2 regions of the Dactylosporangium sp. CA-152071 genome follow, and region 2 is predicted to be linked to the other one. Evidence: riboswitches for the same ligand, from Rfam matches in the RefSeq annotation. Region 2 holds a riboswitch; the other holds the start of a gene.
What was found. Region 2 has a riboswitch for glycine ahead of gcvT (glycine cleavage system aminomethyltransferase GcvT). Riboswitches for the same ligand answer to the same signal wherever they lie in the genome.

Region 1 (4,980 bases), 3.7 Mb from region 2:
GCGCCCACTCGTCCGCGGTGACGACCGCCGCCGTGTGCGGCGCGCCCGCCAGGGGGTTGTCCCCCGCCGGCCACTCCCCGGACGCCACCCGGTCGATCTCCTCACGGATCGCGATCATCGCGTCACAGAACCGGTCGAGCTCCACCAGGTCCTCGCTCTCGGTCGGCTCCACCATCAGCGTGCCCGACACCGGGAACGACATCGTCGGCGCGTGGAACCCGTAGTCGATGAGCCGCTTCGCGACGTCCGCCACGCTCACACCGGTCGCCTTCGTGATCGTGCGCAGGTCCAGGATGCACTCGTGCGCGACGAGGCCCTCGCTGCCGCTGTACAGCACCGGGTAGTGCTCCCGCAGCCGCGCCGCCACGTAGTTCGCCGCGAGGACCGCCGTCGCCGTCGCCTTCGTCAACCCGTCCGGGCCCATCAGCCGCAGGTACGCCCACGGGATCGGCAGGATCCCCGCGGACCCCCACGGCGCCGCCGACACCGGCCCGACCGGCGCCGCCACGCCGTCCTGCGCGCCGTCCAGCTCGAAGACCGGGTGCGACGGCAGGAACTGCGCCAGGTGGGCACGGACCGCGACCGGACCGACACCCGGGCCGCCGCCGCCGTGCGGGATGCAGAACGTCTTGTGCAGGTTCAGGTGCGACACGTCCGCCCCGAACTGCCCCGGCTTCGCGTAGCCGAGCAGCGCGTTGAGGTTCGCCCCGTCGACGTACACCTGGCCGCCCGCCTCGTGCACCTTCGCGCACAGGTCGGAGATGCCCGTCTCGTACACCCCGTGCGTCGACGGATACGTCACCATGATCGCGGCAAGCCGGTCCCGGTGCAGCTCGATCTTCGCCTCGAGGTCACCGAGGTCGACGTTGCCCAGCTCGTCACACGCCACCACCGCGACCCGCATGCCCGCCATGACGGCGCTGGCCGCGTTCGTGCCATGGGCGCTCGACGGGATCAGGCACATGTCCCGCCCGGTGTCGCCCCGCGAGTGGTGGTAGGCGCGGATCGCGAGCAGGCCCGCCAGCTCGCCCTGCGACCCCGCGTTCGGCTGCAGCGACACCGCGTCGTAGCCGGTGACCTCCGCCAGCCACCGCTCCAGGTCACCGATCAGCTTCCGGTAGCCCTGCGTCTGCGCCGCCGGCGCGAACGGGTGCACGTTGGCGAACTCCGGCCAGGTGATCGGCTCCATCTCCACGGTCGCGTTGAGCTTCATCGTGCACGACCCGAGCGGGATCATCCCCCGGTCGAGCGCGTAGTCCATGTCGGAGAGGCGCTTCAGGTACCGCAGCATCGCCGTCTCCGACCGGTGCGTGGAGAACACCGGGTGGCTCAGGTAGTCGCTGGTGCGGCGCAGCTCGGCCGGCACCACGTCCGCCGTGTCCAGCGCGGTCACGTCGACGTGCGCGAGACCGAACGCGGCCAGCACGTCACGCAGGTGCCCGAACGTCGTCGTCTCGTCGCACGCGATGCCGACCCGGTCGGCGTCGACCTGCCGCAGGTTGATCCCCCGGTCCGCGGCGGCGCCGACGACGTCCTTCGCCTTCCCCGGTACGACGGCCGTCACCGTGTCGAAGAACGCCTCGTGCTCGGTGGTGACACCGCCGGCCCGCAGCCCCGCCGCCAGCCGCACCGCCATGTCGTGCGTGCGGGACGCGATCTCCCGCAGCCCGTCGGGGCCGTGGTAGACGGCGTACATGCTGGCCGTGACCGCGAGGAGCACCTGCGCGGTGCAGATGTTGCTGGTCGCCTTCTCCCGCCGGATGTGCTGCTCACGGGTCTGCAGGGCGAGCCGGTAGGCGGGGGCGCCGTCCGCGTCCTTGGACACGCCGACGAGCCGCCCCGGCAGGGTCCGCTCCAGGCCCTTACGGACCGACATGTAGCCGGCGTGCGGGCCGCCGAAGCCCATCGGCACGCCGAACCGCTGCGCGCTGCCGACCGCGACGTCCGCGCCGAACGCCGCCGGCTCCTGCAGCAGGCACAGCGCGAGCAGGTCGGCGGCGAACGTGACGATCGCGCCCTTGTCGTGCGCCTGCCTGGTGATGTCCGCCAGGTCACGGACCGCGCCGGACGCGCCGGGGTACTGCAGGTGCAGGCCGAAGAACTCCGCCGGCAGCTCCTCGGTCCGCAGGTCCACCGTCTGTACGTCGATGCCGAGCGGCTCCGCCCTGGTCCGGATGACGGCGAGGGTCTGCGGCAGGACGTCGCTGTCGACGACGTACACGTCGGCCTTGACCTTCGACGAGCGCCGCGCCAGGGTCATCGCCTCAGCGGCGGCGGTCGCCTCGTCCAGCAGCGACGCGCCCGCGACCGGCAGCCCCGTCAGGTCCGTGATCACCGTCTGGAAGTTGAGCAGCGCCTCGAGGCGGCCCTGGCTGATCTCCGGCTGGTACGGCGTGTACGCCGTGTACCACGACGGGTCCTCCAGGACGTTGCGCAGGATGACCGGCGGCGTGTGCGTGCCGTAGTAGCCGAGGCCGATCATGCTGACGAGCGTCCGGTTCGCCGACGCGAGGGCGCGCAGCTCCCCCAGCACCTCGGCCTCGGACGCGGCAAGGGGCAGCTGGAGCGGCTGGTGCCAGCGGATCGAGCCGGGGATGGCCGCCGTCATCAACGCCTCGACGGAGTCGTACCCGACGGTCTTCAGCATCGTCGTCTGCTCGTCCGGCGACGGTCCGATGTGCCTGCTGGCGAAACTGGTCATTGGCCACACTCTTTCGGATCCGGGGGTCGGGGCTGCGCACGTCCCTCCCCCTCTGTCGTGTGGCCTCCAGAGGTGCCAACCCGTCGCGGTCCTTCTGCCTGAGAGGTTCCGGGGAGGATTTGCCCCTTCGGCGTCGCCCTGAACTCAGACGATCTCTCCCGCGCGGGTATTGCCGGCGATGCCTAATCTACCGGTTCTTCGACCATGGTCACGCGCCCGTGGTCCACACCACAGCGCGTAGCGCATCCTAGGACGCTAGGTTCATGGCTTACAGCGGGCTGAATTCGCGTCGACCATCAGGAGGCCGGCGTCCACCGCCTCGAAGTCGCTGCCCTTCAGCCCCTTGAGCGCGTTGAGCTGATCGTTGCTCCACCGGTCGTCCTGCGTGCCGGAGAAGAACCACGGCGAGCCGTTGTCGGCGAGGACGGCGCCGTACTGCTTGAGCGCCTGCGCCACCACCCTCGCCTGCGCCGGGAACTCCGCGATGTCGACGGACGCCTTCAGCCGGAACCGGGCACCCATCGGCGGCAGGTTCGCGTCGGCGCTGCTGGACGCCGCGTGCCGGGCGGGCCACACGTACGCGTTCCTCGTGCGCGGCGCGGTGAACCGGATCGCGTGGTCGATCCTGCCCTTGGCGACCTCGTCGGCGCGCGGCAGCCCGGCCAGGATCGACAGGCCCGCGGCGTCCGCCGACGTCCAGCCGGCCTTGCGCAGGTCGTTGCGGCGCAGGTCGAACACCGCCCCGGAGCCGGCCTTCCACGACCCGTCCGCGTTCGGGCGCGCGGCGTACAGCTCGTACACCTTGCAGGCCGCCGTGTCGTGCACGATGACGTGCCGGTCCCCGTCGGCGTTCGGCCCGCCCTCAACCTTGGCGTTGCGCGGGATCGGGTACGGGCCCTTGTCGCTCTCGTCCGCGTACTCGAAGCTGACCTTCACGCCGGCCTGCCCCTGCCCGACCGTCGTGACCGGGATGCCGAACGGCGCGCCGTCGATGAGCCCCGAGCCGAAGTCCGGGTGCGCGTGCGCCTGCGCCCCGATGCTGCCGACCCACGCCGCCGAGTCCCGGTGCACCGGCAGCCTCGACACGTCGGCGTGCCACACGCTGTCCGCGGGGAAGATCGTGCACGCCCCGCTCGGCGCGGACGCGGACCGGCTCGCGGCGCCCAGGCCGCCGGCGCCGGACCCGCCCGTCGCGCCCGTCGCGCCCGTCGTCCCCGAGGCGGGTGCGGCGCTGCCCTTGCCCGGCGAGCTGCATCCGCTGACCGCCAAGACGGCGACGACGGCCAGCGCGGCGCTGCGCTTCAATGATCCTCCTCGGGTCGGCCCCCGATCCTCACGGACCTGCGCGCACAGTACGCGCACCCTGTGTCCGACCCGCAGCGCACCATCGCCGCGCAGCGCCGCCGTGCCGGGTCAGTCCGCCGCGTCGACGGCCAGCTCCCGCACCTCCTGCGGGCAACGGCACGCCGCGGCGAACCTGGCGGCCCACCGGACCGCCTCGGCCCGGTCCGGCACGTCGAGGAGCGCGAACCCGCCGATGTGCTCCTTGGTCTCCGGGAACGGGCCGTCGGTGACCGAACCGTCCGCGGCCACGACCGTCGCGGGCTGCGCCGTCACGCCACCGCCGAACACCCACACCCCGGCGTCGCGGGCGTCCTGCGCCACCTCCTGCGCGGCCTTCGTCACGTCGGGCACGTCCTCCTCGGCGACGTTCATCCACCCCTCGTCGAACGAGACCAGGTAGTGCGGCATCCTGTTCCTCCTCGCCTCCGACGGCCCGTCCGGCCGCCGCTCACCCGTCCTACGAACGACCCGCCCCGGATCCGACAGCCCGCCGCGGCAGATTTCCGTCGGTGCCAGTCCTACACGGTCAGGGCGTGCCGGATCCGTGCCGCTCGACGAGGGACAGCAGTTCGTCGACGGACCACTGGTCGTAGGCGTGCTCGCCGTACTTCGCGGCGAGGACGGTGCCGTCGGGGGCGATGAGGAAGTCGGCCGGGAGGCCGAAACGGCCGCCGGCCGGGGTGAGCGACGGCGGGCGTTCGCGGCCGCGGAGCAGGGCCCAAGTGCTGCGGGCCACGGCGCGCACGATCGTGGGCCAGACGCGGGGGTCGAGCAGGGCGCGGCGGGAGGACTCGACGCCGAACTCGCGGTACAGGCGCTTCTGCGGGTCGGGCACGACCGGGAACGGCAGGTCCGTCACGTGCTCGCGCAGCGCCGCCGCGGTGGAGTGGAACACGACGACCTCGCGGACGCCGGCCGCGGTGATCTCGTCGTGG
Region 2 (4,980 bases):
GTAGTCGGCGCCGTGCTGGGCGGCGTCGGTGAGGGTCAGCGTGAAGTTGTTCGGCTTCGTCGCGGCGACCCACGCCCCGACGGTGTCCATGGAGGCGTACCGGCCGTTCTGCGTACGGCCGCCGCTGCACAGCTGACCGTCGGGGATGGCGGCCTGGTGGTTGCCGGCGACGCCCTCACGGTAGAGGCCGTTCCAGTTCCACATCGTGTCCGGGTTGGCCTGCCAGGCCTGGGCGCACATCGGGTCGGTCTGGGACATGTTCGGGTTCTGGAAGTCGCTGCCCCACCTGGCCCAGCAGCCGTAGTTGCGCGACGGCGGGTCGGTGACCGAGCCGTGCGCGGCGGCGGGACTCTGCGCGACGACGACCGCGGCCACCGCGGCGGCCAGGGTGGCGACCGCGCCGATGGCGAACGGTCTCATACGGGCTGAAAGTTGCACTGGGAACTCCGTCACGTCGATGCGAGTTGCATGCATGGCGACGCCTGCGGCGCAGCTCAGATGCTGTCCGCGGCGCTGTGCGGCTCCCACCTACATGATACCCACGCCATGGATCACCGTGAATGGACAGGTCCCCGATCGCCCATGCGCACACGCGATCCAGCCACGGGGGAACTACAGTCTCAGCACTCGATGACGGTGACGGCCAGGCCGCCGCGGGCGGTTTCCTTGTACTTCACCGACATGTCGCGGCCGGTGTCGCGCATGGTGCGGATCGCCTTGTCGAGGGTGACCTTGTGGCTGCCGTCGCCGTTCAGGGCGAGACGGGCGGCGTTGATGGCCTTCACGCTGGCGATGGCGTTGCGTTCGATGCAGGGGATCTGGACGAGGCCGCCCACCGGGTCGCAGGTGAGGCCCAGGTTGTGCTCCAGGCCGATCTCGGCCGCGTTCTCCACCTGGGCGGGGGTGCCGCCGAGGACCTCGCACAGGCCGGCGGCGGCCATCGCGCACGCCGAGCCCACCTCGCCCTGGCAGCCCACCTCCGCGCCGGAGATGGAGGCGTTGCCCTTGATGAGGATGCCGATGGCGGCGGCGGTGAGGAGGAAGCGGGCGACGCCGTCGTCGGTGGCGCCGGGGACGAAGCGCGTGTAGTAGTGCAGGACGGCGGGGATGATGCCGGCGGCGCCGTTGGTCGGGGCGGTGACGATGCGGCCGCCGGAGGCGTTCTCCTCGTTGACGGCGAGGGCGTAGAGGTTCACCCAGTCGAGGACCTTCAGCGGGTCGGCGCCGTCGGCGGAGGCCTTCAGGTCGCGGTACAGTGCCGGCGCCCGCCGCGGCACGCGCAGCCCGCCGGGCAGGACGCCGTCGCGGGAGCAGCCACGGTCGACGCACGCCTGCATGACGGACCACAGGTGCAGCAGCCCGGCCCGGGTCTCGGTGTCGGGGCGCCAGGCGCGTTCGTTGGCGTACATGACGGCGCTCACCGGCAGGTCCAGCGAGGCGCACAGGGCCAGCAGCTCGCCGCCGGTCGCGAACGGATGCGGCAGCCGCGTGGTGTCGGGCACGATGCCGGTGTCGCCGACCACGAAGCCGCCGCCGACGGAGAAGTACGTCCGCTCGAGCAGCGGCGCGCCGTCGGCGGAGTAGGCGGCGAACCGCATGCCGTTCGGGTGCTCGGGCAGCGACTTGCGCCGGTGCAGGACGACGTCGTCGTCGACGGAGAACGCGACGGCACGGCCTGTGGCGAGGTGGAGCAGGCCGGTGCGGCGGACGTCGTCGACGCGTTCGTCGGCGGTGTCGGTGTCGACGGTCGCCGGGTCCTCCCCGAGCAGGCCGAGGACGACGGCCTTCGCGGAGCCGTGGCCGTGGCCGGTGGCGCCGAGCGAGCCGAAGAGCTCCGCCCGCACCCGGGCGACCGGCAGCCCGTCCAGTGCCGACGCGAAGCGGCGGGCGGCGCGCATCGGGCCGACGGTGTGCGACGACGACGGGCCGATGCCGACGGAGTACAGGTCGAACGCGCTCAGCGCCACCGGGCTCACCCGACCAGGGCGGCGTAGGCGGCGGCGTCGAGCAGCTCGGGGGCGGCGCCCGTGAGGCGGAGCGTGAAGAGCCAGCCGCGCCGGTACGGGTCGTCGTTGACCGCTCCCGGTTCGGTGGCGATGAGCGGGTTGACCGAGACGACGACGCCGTCGGCGGGCGCGATGAGGTCGCTGACGGACTTCGTCGACTCGATCTCCCCGCACGGCTCGCCGGCGGTGACCAGCGTGCCGACCTCGGGCAGCTGCACGTAGACGATGTCGCCGAGCGCGGACGCGGCGAACGCGGTGATGCCGACGACGCCGTCGGAGAACCACTCGTGGTCACGCGTGTAGGACAGGTGCGACGGGATCGCGGACATGGCGCTCATCTCCGGCTGGTTCGACGACATGACGTTCACTTCGGCGGTGCGACGTAGAAGGGCAGTTGCACGACGGTGGCCTCGACGCTCGCGCCGCGGACGTCGACGGCGAGCCGGGTCCCGGGCTCGGCGAGGGCGGGCGGCACGTACGCCATCGCGACGGGATGGCCTAGGGTCGGCGACAGCGCGCCGCTGGTGACGGCGCCGGCCACCGCGCCGGTCGCCGGGTCGAGCACCTGGTAGCCGGCGCGCGGCGCCCGCCGGGATCCGGTGACGAGCCCGGCCAGGACCTCGACCGGCGCCGAGTCGCGCTGGCGGCGCAGGGCGGCGGCGCCGACGAAGTCGCGTTTGGAGAAGTCGACGAGGCGGGCGAGGCCGGCCTGCAGCGGGGTCCGCCGGACGGACAGCTCGTGCCCGTACAGCGCCATCCCCGCCTCGAGGCGCAGCGTGTCGCGGCAGGCCAGCCCCGCCGGCGTCGGGCCGCGGTCGAGCAGCGCCCGCCACACGGCGACGGCGTCATCGGGGCGGCAGTAGACCTCGAAGCCGTCCTCGCCGGTGTACCCGGTCCGCGCCAGCAGCACGTCCCGCCCGGCGAGCGGGAACGGGCGGATCGCGTAGTACCGCAGCGGCCCCGGGTCGAGGATCGACGCCGCCGAAGGCCCCTGCACGGCGATCAGCGCCCAGTCGGCGGACGTGTCGCGGACGGTGACGTGGAAGCCGTCGGCGTGCTCGCGGAGCATCGCGAAGACGACGGCGGTGTTGGCGGCGTTCGCGACCACCAGGTAGCGCCGGTCCGCGAGGCGGTAGACGACGAGGTCGTCGAGGACCCCGCCGGTGTCGTGGCACAGCATCGTGTACCGGGCGCGGCCCACCTCGATCGCCGACAGCCTGCCGACGAGCGCGTAGTCGAGGAACCGGTCCGCCTCGGCGCCGGTGACCTCGAGCTGGCCCATGTGCGACAGGTCGAACAACCCGGCGGCGCGCCGCACCGCGTGGTGCTCGGCGAGGTCCCCCTGGTAGCGCAGCGGCATGCGCCAGCCGGCGAAGGAGGTGAAGGTGGCGCCGAGATCGCGGTGCACGTCGAAGAGCGGTGTCACGGAGGCTCCCTGGGTCCGGATGCCGTCGCGGACGGCACCCCTGCTGGGTGACCTCCCCGCTCTGTCATCGGAGCCTGAGAGCTTCGCCGCCCGCGACGAGCGGGGCGGTTTGCACCGTGGGCGCAGGACACGGATCGTCCTGACTTTCCAGAGTCGCCTGACCGCGGCGGTACCGATGCCTGAGAGATTCTGGGGAGAACGTTGCTCCTTCGGCGCCTCGGACTGACCGAGGGCTCTCCCGTCGCGGGTCGTGCAGCGCGATATGCGGTTGTGGTCAGGACCGTAAGTCCCGCCGCACCGCCCCGTCAAGCCCGGAAAGTGTTATGACACGAGACCGGAGGGGGTCCGCCAGAGGGTGAACGAACAGACGGGAACGACAGTGGCACAGTCCGACGAGGTCCTCGTGGCGGCGGCCCGCGACGGTGACCGGGCCGCCGTGGAGGCCCTCGCCGCGCGCTACCTGCCGCTGGTCTACTCCGTCGTCGGCCGCGGCGCCGACCGGGACCTCGACGTCGACGACATCGTCCAGGACGCGATGGTCCGCGTCGTGACGGGGGTTTCGACGGTACGGCGGGCCGGGCGCTTCCGGTCGTGGGTGGTGACGATCGCCCTGCGGCAGCTCGCCGACGCCCGTGCGGAGGCCCGCCGGGCCAGGCTGACCCGCGGCGAGGACCAGCCGGACGGCCTGCCCGACACCGCCGACCCGTCGGCGGACCTCGTCGGCCTCGCCGTGCTGCGGCAGGTCCTGGACGTCGAGCAACGGGGTATCGCGGAGGCGGCCCGCTGGCTGGACCCGGCGCACCGCACGGTGCTGTCGCTGTGGTGGCTGGAGGCCGGTGGTCACCTGACCCGCGCCGAGGTCGCCGACGCCCTCGACCTGCCGGCCGCGCACGCCGGGGTGCGGGTGCAGCGGATGCGCGAGCAGCTCGACGTGGCCCGTTCGGTGGTCCGCGCCCTGGACGCGTCGCCCGGCTGCCCGGCGCTGCGCGAGGTCGTGGCCGGCTGGGACGGAGAGCCGGACCCGTTGTGGCGCAAGCGGATCGCCCGGCACGTCCGCGACTGTCCACAGTGCACGGAGCGGTCCCGCCGGCTCCCGGCGGCGGAGGGCCTCCTTGCCGGCCTGCCGCTCCTGGCGCCCCCGCCGAAGGCGGCCGCCGGCGGGTGGGCGCTCAAGGCCTTCGCGCTGGCCGGCGGGGCCGCGGCTCTGGCGCTCGCGCTCGTGATCGGCGTGACGGTGTGGCGGCAGCCCGACGAGCCGCGGCGGGAGGTGCCGGCCGCCCGGCCGCCCGCGACCGCCCAGGCGCCCGCGCCGTCCTCGCCCGCCGCTTCCCCGGCCGCACCGTCCCCGTCCGTGCCGCCGTTCTTCGCCACCGTGCCCGCGGTGCCGAAGGTGGCCGAGTTCGCGCCCGCGGGTGCGGTGCGGCAACAGCAGCGGGTGGCGGGCCGCGACAACGGGCAGAGCACCCGGTACGCCGACCGGTCCGTCTGGATCTTCGACGACACCACGCTCAAGGACCCGTTCGGCTTCCTGTCCAACAGCGGCGCCGC

Region 1: it holds a riboswitch for glycine, as region 2 does, so the genes downstream of both, gcvP (aminomethyl-transferring glycine dehydrogenase) here and gcvT (glycine cleavage system aminomethyltransferase GcvT) in region 2, are expected to answer to the same signal.

Annotation. Positions count from the first base shown of each region.
Region 1 covers NZ_JBNJMZ010000002.1:413,618-418,597, reverse strand. The annotation lists gene gcvP (aminomethyl-transferring glycine dehydrogenase) at 1-2,701, opposite strand, end outside; glycine riboswitch at 2,778-2,872, opposite strand; gene ACQEVZ_RS42000 (hypothetical protein) at 2,963-4,006, opposite strand; gene ACQEVZ_RS41995 (YciI family protein) at 4,115-4,453, opposite strand; gene ACQEVZ_RS41990 (peroxiredoxin-like family protein) at 4,572-4,980, opposite strand, start outside.
Region 2 covers NZ_JBNJMZ010000002.1:4,066,849-4,071,828, reverse strand. The annotation lists gene ACQEVZ_RS58135 (lytic polysaccharide monooxygenase auxiliary activity family 9 protein) at 1-420, opposite strand, end outside; gene ACQEVZ_RS58130 (L-serine ammonia-lyase) at 621-1,967, opposite strand; gene ACQEVZ_RS58125 (glycine cleavage system protein H) at 1,973-2,365, opposite strand; gene gcvT (glycine cleavage system aminomethyltransferase GcvT) at 2,371-3,432, opposite strand; glycine riboswitch at 3,484-3,589, opposite strand; glycine riboswitch at 3,590-3,683, opposite strand; gene ACQEVZ_RS58115 (RNA polymerase sigma factor) at 3,812-4,980, shown strand, end outside.